DNA from 2 places in the Streptomyces sp. NBC_01190 genome. Region 1 is predicted to be linked to the other one. Evidence: riboswitches for the same ligand, from Rfam matches in the RefSeq annotation. Region 1 holds a riboswitch; the other holds the start of a gene.
The links. Region 1 has a riboswitch for S-adenosylmethionine ahead of OG519_RS08125 (aminotransferase class V-fold PLP-dependent enzyme). Riboswitches for the same ligand answer to the same signal wherever they lie in the genome.

Region 1 (4,205 bases):
CTGGGCCCGGCGGCCGGCTTCGGCGTGGCGCCGGGCGCCGGGCGCCTGTGTGCGCAGGCGGTCTGGTTCGATCGCTGGGGAGTCATTCCGGCCGAACTCCTCCACGGAAAGCTGCCTCCGGCCCGGCTCGATCTGCCGGCCGGCTGCCCGGTCCCCGGCCCGTATCCGAAGGTGCCGTTCCTCTCCGTCCTCACCGCGCTCTTCGTGCACGCGGGCTGGGTGCACCTGATCGGCAACATGCTCTTCCTGTGGGTCTTCGGCGACAACGTCGAGAACCGGATGGGCCGGCCGCGCTTCGCCCTCTTCTACGCGGCCGCCGGCTACCTCGCCACCTACGGCTTCGCGCTCGGCCACCCGAACGACACCCGGAGCCTGGTGGGCGCGTCGGGGGCGATCTCCGGCGCGCTCGGCGCCTACCTCTACCTCTGTCCGACCGCCCGGGTCACCAGTGTCTTCCCCTTTCTCCTCTTCGTCCCGCTGCGCTTCCCGGCGTGGACGGTGCTCTGCTTCTGGTTCGTGCTCCAGTGGCTGGCGGCCAGGACCGCGCACGGCGGTCCCGGCGTCGCCTATCTCGCCCACGTGGTGGGCTTCGCCTTCGGCTTCTTCTGCGCATGGGTCTGCTATCGGCCACGGCGTAAGGTGAGCCTCGTCATCGGGCCCACCCAAGGAGATATCCAGCCGTGATCACCGCGATCGTGCTCATCAAGACGTCTGTCGACCGGATTCCGGAGATCGCCGAGTCGATCGCGGCGCTCGACAGCGTCAGCGAGGTCTACTCGGTGACCGGGGGCTACGATCTCGTCGCTCTCGTCCGGGTGGCCCAGCACGACGATCTCGCGGACATCATCCCCGGCCGGATCAGCAAGATCCCGGGCGTGCGGGCGACGGACACGCATGTGGCGTTCCGCACCTACTCGCAGCACGATCTGGAGGCGGCTTTCGCCATCGGCCTGGACTCCTGACCGGCGGCCCCGAGGGCGCTGAGCCGCCGGTCCCGAGTCGTCAGTCGCGGGACGGGACGCAGCGGCCGTTCTCGGTGCGGTAGTTCCACTGGGCGCCGTCCCTGACCAGGGTGGTCACCGCCGAGACGAAGCGGGTGATGTGCTCGTCGGGGGTGCCCGCGCCGAAGCTCACCCGGATCGCGTTGAGGGAGCGTTCGCCCGGCGCGGCGTCGGGGGCTCCGCAGGCACCGGGCTCGTCCGGCTCGCCGCCGAGCAGCGTACGGACCAGGGGGTGGGCGCAGAAGAGGCCGTCGCGGACCCCGATGCCGTACTCGGCGGAGAGCGCCGCGGCGAAGTGCGAGCTGTTCCAGCCGTCGACGACGAAGGAGAGCACACCGACCCGGGCCGAGTCAGCCCCGAACAGGGAGAGCACCCGCACCTGGGGGATATCGGCCAGTCCCGCCCGCAGCCGGGCCAGCAACTGCCGCTCCCGGGCGATGAGCCGGTCGAAACCGGCCTCGGTGAGCGCGCGACAGGCCGAGGCGATGGCGTAGGCACCGATGACATTGGGCGAGCCGGCCTCGTGGCGGGCGGCGACCGAGGTGTGCCACTCGACGTCGAGGCCGCCGTCGGTGCGGCGGGCGACCGTGCGGCTTGCCCCGCCGCCGGCCAGATACGGCTCGGCGTCCCGCAGCCAGTCGGGCCGGCCGGCCAGCACGCCGGAGCCGAAGGGCGCGTAGAGCTTGTGGCCGGAGAAGGCCACCCAGTCGACGTCGAGCGCGGCGATGTCCACCGGCTGGTGCGGGGCGAGTTGGGCCGCGTCGAGCACGATCCGGGCGCCGTGCCGGTGGGCGGCGGCGGCCAGCTTCCGTACCGGCCACACCTCGCCGGTGACATTCGAAGCGCCGGTGACGCAGACCAGCTTGGGCCCCTTGGGGGCGCCGTGCAGGGCCACGTCGAGGGCGGCGACGGCCTGCTCCGGGGTGCGCGGGGCGGTCAGCCAGGTGACCTGGGCGCCCTCGGCGCGCTGCCAGGGCAGCAGCGAGGCGTGGTGCTCACTGTCGAAGACGAAGACCTGGGTGCCGGCCGGCAGCACGGCGGCCAGCAGGTTGAGGCTGTCGGTGGTGGACCGGGTGAAGATCACCTCGTCGTCGGGCCGGCAGCCGAGGAACGCGGCGACGGTGGCCCGGCTCTGCTCGAAGAGATCGGTGGAGAGCTGGGAGAGATAGCCGGCCCCCCGGTGCACACTGCCGTAGTACGGCGCGTACGCGGCCACGTCGTCCCAGACCCGCTGGAGGGCGGGGGCACTCGCCGCGTAGTCGAGTGCCGCGTAGCCGACTTCGCCGCCGGTGACCAGCGGGACCCGCACATCGTGTCCCAGCACCGGCAGCGGCGGACAGCTATCGCGGGCGTCGCGGCTTTCGCGGGCGGTATCGGTGGCAGGGCTGAACACAGTCATGACAGAACTCCCCAAGTCCGGCTTGCTATGAGCCTTGCTTGCTCACAGCCTGGTCTTCACCCGGGGCACCCCACCTCGGACGGAGGGTTGCCGGACAGCGAGCCGGGGCCTTTGCGCTGTCACTCGTGACCTGCCAGGGATTCTGCCATATGCCCGTGCGCGCGCAAGGCGCCGTCCACCACACGGACAGCGCCTCGCACGGGGTGCCGGGTCCCCCGGCCCGGCGATCGGCTCAGACGCCGACCGCCGGGCCGGCGGAACAGCCGGCCGAACAGCCGGGGGAAAAAGTACGGCTAGGCGTGGGTCGCCGCCGCCCAGCGGTCGAGTACGGCGGCGGCCGCCCCCGAGTCGACGGAGGTGGCGGCCTGTTCGAGGCCGGCCGCGAGCTGGGACTCCAGAGTGCCGCTGCCGGGGTTGAGTGCGACCAGCGCGGCCGCCGAGTTGAGCAGCACCGCGTCCCGGACCGGACCGGTCTCGCCGGCCAGCAGCCGGCGGGCCACATCGGCGTTGTGCGCCGGGTCGGCGCCGCGCAGCGCCTCCAGCGGCACCAGCGGAATGCCGACGTCACGGGGGTCGAAGGCACGCTGCTCGACCTTGCCCTCCCTGACCACCCAGACCTGGGAGGTGGCCGTGGTGGTCAGCTCGTCCAGCCCGTCGTCGCCCCGGAAGACCAGGGCGGACGAGCCGCGTTCGGCGAGGACGCCGGCGAGGATCGGCGCCATCCGCAGATCGGCGACACCGGTGGCCTGGGCCCGTACCCGCGCCGGGTTGGTCAGCGGGCCGAGGAAGTTGAAGGTGGTGGCCACCCCCAACTCGCCCCGGGCGATGGCCACATGGCGCAACGCCGGGTGAAAGCGCACCGCGAAGCAGAAGGTGATCCCGGCCTCGGCGGCGACCTCGGCCACCCGCTCGGGGGTGAGGTCCAGATTGACGCCGAGCTTCTCCAGCACATCGGAGGCACCGCTGGCGGAGGACGCCGCCCGGTTGCCGTGCTTGACGACTCTGGCGCCGGTGCCGGCCACCACTATGGCGGACATGGTGGAGATGTTGACCGTCTTGGAGCGGTCGCCGCCGGTGCCGACGATGTCCACGGTCGGCCCGGGCACCTCGATGGTGTTGGCGTGCTCGTACATCGCCCGGACCATGCCGGAGACCTCGTCCACGGTCTCCCCCTTGGCCCGCAGCGCGACCGCGAATCCGGCGATCTGCACGTCGGTGGCCTCGCCGCGCATGATCCGGTCCATCGCCCAGGCGGTGTCGTCGCCGCTCAGATCCTGCCGGGCCAGCAGCGTGCTCAGGACGTCGGGCCACGAGCGCGGAGCCGTGGGGTCGCCTCCGGCGGGGTTCACAACGCTCATGGGTCACGCTCCTGAAAAACCTGGAACCTAAAAAGGGGGGCCACACTCTCAGCCCGCCCACCCTATCCAGCCAGCCCCCGCAAGGGGGCGCCCCGTAGGGGCGCGAGGAACCGCGCGCCCAGCCCCCAACGACCCGCGGCGGACCACCGACCGACAGCGGGCAAACGCCCCGGGCCGGGCCCGGGCACCCTTTATGGGGTGCCCGGGCCCGGCCCGGTTTTCTGGTGACGCCAGCGCGAGCGGCTTAGTGACCGTGCCCGCTCGTAATCTCCTCGTACTCCTCCGCCGTCGGCTTCGGAATCTGGCTGTGCTCCCCGTAGAAGCCCCGCGACAGCTTCGCCTGCACCCGCGCGACCGGACTGATCTTCCGCTCGACACCGTTCTCGTCGACCTCGGGTCCGGGGTCGATCGGCTTCGGCTGGGCGTGCGCGGTGAGCACGTAGAGCT
Region 2 (4,205 bases), 1.3 Mb from region 1:
ACAGCCGCCGGCCGGAATCCCGGTAGGGTCCCGACAACACCCCGCCGCACAGCGGCGGCCCGGTAACAAAAACAGCGCCCCGATCACCGCAATGGGTGACCGGGGCACCGAAAGCCGAACAGCCTCGGAGCTTCCTCCAAAGCCGCGCCCGGCGGGTTCAGCCGCCGGCGACGGCGGGAATGATCGAGACACTGGCGCCGTCCGGCACCGCGGTCTCCAGGCCTTCGGAAAAACGCACATCGTCGTCGTTCACATAAACGTTCACGAAGCGGCGCAGCTTTCCGCTGTCGTCGAGCACCCGCGCCGAAATACCGGTGTGCAGCGCTTCGAGCGATCCGATCACCTCGGCCAGCGTCGAGCCCTCGGCCGACACCTCCGCCTTGCCGCCGGTGTAGGTACGCAGGATGGTCGGGATTCGAACAGAAGCAGTCATGCGAGGCCAGCCTCTCGGAACGCGGCGACGGTGGGACGGATGATCGCGGTGGGACCGGTGGTCGGCGCCACCGCGTCCAGGGTCTTCAGCCCGTCGCCGGTGTTCAGCACGACGGTCTCGGCGGCCGGGTCGAGCTGCCCGGTCTCGATCAGCTTGCGCAGCACACCGACGGTCACCCCGCCCGCGGTCTCGCCGAAGATGCCCTCGGTCCTGGCCAGCAGCTTGATCGCGGCGACGATCTGCTCGTCGTTCACGTCCTCCACCGCGCCGCCGGTGCGCCGGGTGACGTCCAGGACGTACGGGCCGTCGGCCGGGTTGCCGATCGCCAGCGACTTGGCGATGGTGTCCGGCTTCACCGGCCGGACCACGTCCTTTCCGGCCTTGAAGGCCGCCGAGACCGGGGAGCAGCCCTCGGCCTGGGCCCCGTAGATCCTGTAGGGCTTCTCCTCGACCAGGCCGAGCTTGATCAGCTCCTGGAGGCCCTTGTCGATCTTGGTGAGCTGGGAGCCGGAGGCGATCGGGATGACCAGGTTGTCCGGCAGCCGCCAGCCGAGCTGCTCGGCGATCTCGTAGGCCAGCGTCTTGGAGCCCTCGCCGTAGTACGGGCGCAGATTGACGTTGACGAAGCCCCAGCCCTCGCCGATCGGGTCGCCGATCAGCTCGGAACAGAACCGGTTCACATCGTCGTACGAGCCCTCGATGCCGACCAGCTCGCCGCCGTAGACCGCGGCCATGACGACCTTGCCGGCCTCCAGGTCGTGCGGGATGAACACGCACGAGCGCAGGCCCGCGCGGGCCGCGGCGGCGCCCACCGCGCCGGCCAGGTTGCCGGTGGAGGAGCAGGACAGGGTGGTCAGCCCGAAGGTGCGGGCGGCTTCGAGGGCGATGGCGACGACCCGGTCCTTGAAGGAGTGCGTCGGGTTGCCGGAGTCGTCCTTGACGTACAGACCGCCGGTGATGCCCAGCTCGCGGGCGAGGTTGTCGGCCTTGACGAGCTTGGTCCAGCCGGGGGCGAGGTTGGGGTGCTCCGCGACATCGGCGGCCACCGGGAGCAGCGGGGCGTACCGCCAGATGCTGGTGGGGCCGGCCTCGATCCGGCGGCGCAGGGCTTCCGGGTCGCCGAGCGGGAGGTCGTAGGCGACTTCGAGCGGCCCGAAACACTCCTCGCAGGCGAAGATGGGGCTCAGCGGGAAGCGGGTGCCGCATTCCCGGCAGCTCAGTGCGGCGGCCGGTCCGAACGGGGCGCCGAGCGGGGTCCGGGGGGCGGCGGTGCTTGCGACAGTCTGCGCAGCCATGATGGCGAGGCCCTTTCTCCTCATCTTCCTCGTGACGTACATCGCCACAAGACGGAATTGGCACCTTCCCCACCGTGTGACCTCGCGGTCGGCGGGAGGGTTGCCGGGGCTTCAACGGGCCGTTCCCTCTGCCCCTCTGGATGAGCGGTATGGCACTGGATGCGATGATCCAAGGCGTTTGTGCCAGGCTCTCGGCATGACGGGAGCCCGGGTCGTGTTCAAGACTGTAACGGAGAAGCAGTGGATCCGAGCAGGCCGTCCGTAAGGCGAGACTCCTGAAACTCGTCCGATGGATCACACCGCCCGTATCCAGGGCCCACCACGGCAGGGAGAAGCGCGCGTGCTCAACGAGGTGGAGCGCTGGCTGACAGGCCGATCGTGGTCGGCGGACGACCGTCCGCTGGACCTGCTGCTCGCCGCCAAACACGCGGCGGGCGAGCGGGGCACGATCAGTGTCGTACTGCCCGCGCTGAACGAAGAGGCCACGGTCGGTGAGATCGTCACGACGATCCGCCGCGAGCTGATGTCGGCGGCGACGCCCCTGGTGGACGAACTGGTGGTGGTCGATTCCGGTTCGCGGGACCGGACGATGCGGGTCGCCGCCGAGGCGGGGGCCCGGGTGGTGCCGCGGGACGCGATACTGCCCAGGCTGCCCACCCTGCCCGGCAAGGGCGAGGTGCTGTGGCGGTCACTGATGGTCACCAGCGGTGACATCGTCTGCTTCGTCGACTCCGACCTGCGCGAGTTCGACTCCCGGTTCGTCTCCGGGATCGTCGGCCCGCTGCTCACGGACCCGGCGCTGATGCTGGTCAAGGCGATGTACGACCGCCCGCTGGAAACCGGCGACTCGGTGGTGCCGGCCGGCGGCGGCCGGGTCACCGAACTCGTCGCCCGCCCGCTGATCAACCTGCACTGGCCGCGGCTGGCCGGCTTCGTGCAGCCGCTCGGCGGGGAGTACGCGGTCCGGCGGTCACTTCTTGAACAGCTCCCGTTCCCGGTCGGCTACGGGGTGGAGCTGGGCATGCTGATCGACTCGCTGGGCCTGGTCGACCTGGACGCGCTGGCCCAGGTGGACGTGGGCGTACGGCACCACCGCCACCAGGACGGGCAGGCGCTGGGCCGGATGGCGGCGGCGATCTACCGGACCGCCCACGTCCGGCTCTCCCGGGGCCCGCTGGTCCGGCCGCGGCTGACCCAGTTCGACCGGGTGGACGAGGGGTTCATCCCGCGGACCCATCCGGTGGACACCGAGGAGCGGCCGCCGATGCTGGAGATCGGGGAGTACCTGGCCCGGCGGGCGGCCTGAGCGGGCTGCCTGACCGGCGGCCTGAACCGGGCTGCCTGAGCGGGGCGGCCCGACCGGGCTGCCCGGGGCCCCCGGCGGCCCGGGGACGGGCCACTGGCACAGCGTGTCACCACCGGTGGCACCCAGTGGCACACCGGTGGCCCGCGCAGCCGCCGCCCTCGGCGGGCTCCCGTACGTCGTGGCTGGTCGCACCGCTCGCCGCGGTCCCGCCGCGGCCGCCGGGGACGTTTGAGACGGGCCCTGTCTGGCTAGGCTCGCGGCATGGTCGGAACCCAGCACGCTGCCCGGATTCTGGTCGCCTCCAATCGCGGCCCCGTCTCGTACGCCCTCGGCGACGACGGCGAGCTGACCAGCCGCCGCGGCGGGGGCGGCCTGGTGTCGGGGCTGAGCGCGATCGGCCCGGACGCCGAGGCGGTGTGGGTGTGCGCGGCGCTCTCCGACGGCGACAGGGAGGCCGTACGGCGGGGTGTCGGCGAGGACGGCGTCCGGATGATCGCGGTCGAGCGGCCGGTCTTCGAGGCGGCGTACAACGGGATCGCCAACTCGGTGCTGTGGTTCGTGCACCACCTGCTCTACCAGACGCCGCTCGAGCCGGTCTTCGACGAGGACTTCCGCGGCCAGTGGGCGTCCTACCAGGCGTACAACGCGGCCTTCGCGGACGCGCTCGCCCAGGAGGCGGACCGGGGCGCGGCGGTCGTGGTGCAGGACTACCACCTGTCGCTGGTGCCGGCGATGCTCCGGGAGCGCCGCCCCGACCTGCGGATCGGCCACTTCACCCACACCCCGTGGGCGCCGCCGGACTACTTCCGGCTGCTGCCGGACGACGTGGCCGAGGAGGTGCTCGGCGGCATCCTCGGCGCCGACCGGGCCGGCTTCCTCACCCGCAGGTGGGCGGACGCCTTCGCGGCGTGCTGCCAGACGCTGCTGGGCGCCACCGTCACCACCACGCCCGCCGGGCCCGAGGTCACCTGGCGCGGCCGCACCACCCGGCTCGGGGTGCACGGGCTCGGGGCCGACGGCGACTTCCTGCGGGAGCGGGCGCACCGGCCGGACGTGGCCGAGCGGATCACCGCGCTGCGGGCGGAGACCGGGGCGGGCCGCAAGCTGATCGTCCGGGTGGACCGGACCGAGCTCTCCAAGAACATCGTCCGCGGCCTGCTCGCCTACCGGC

Region 2: it holds a riboswitch for S-adenosylmethionine, as region 1 does, so the genes downstream of both, thrC (threonine synthase) here and OG519_RS08125 (aminotransferase class V-fold PLP-dependent enzyme) in region 1, are expected to answer to the same signal.

The regions. Positions count from the first base shown of each region.
Region 1 covers NZ_CP108580.1:1,906,784-1,910,988, forward strand. Annotated here, with positions in the region: gene OG519_RS08115 (rhomboid family intramembrane serine protease) at 1-684, shown strand, start outside; gene OG519_RS08120 (Lrp/AsnC family transcriptional regulator) at 681-962, shown strand; gene OG519_RS08125 (aminotransferase class V-fold PLP-dependent enzyme) at 1,003-2,400, opposite strand; SAM riboswitch class IV at 2,414-2,531, opposite strand; gene trpD (anthranilate phosphoribosyltransferase) at 2,694-3,758, opposite strand; gene OG519_RS08135 (cytochrome bc complex cytochrome b subunit) at 4,003-4,205, opposite strand, start outside.
Region 2 covers NZ_CP108580.1:3,199,968-3,204,172, forward strand. Annotated here, with positions in the region: gene OG519_RS13285 (MoaD/ThiS family protein) at 158-433, opposite strand; gene thrC (threonine synthase) at 430-1,728, opposite strand; SAM riboswitch class I at 1,746-1,875, opposite strand; gene OG519_RS13295 (glucosyl-3-phosphoglycerate synthase) at 2,069-3,034, shown strand; gene OG519_RS13300 (trehalose-6-phosphate synthase) at 3,296-4,205, shown strand, end outside.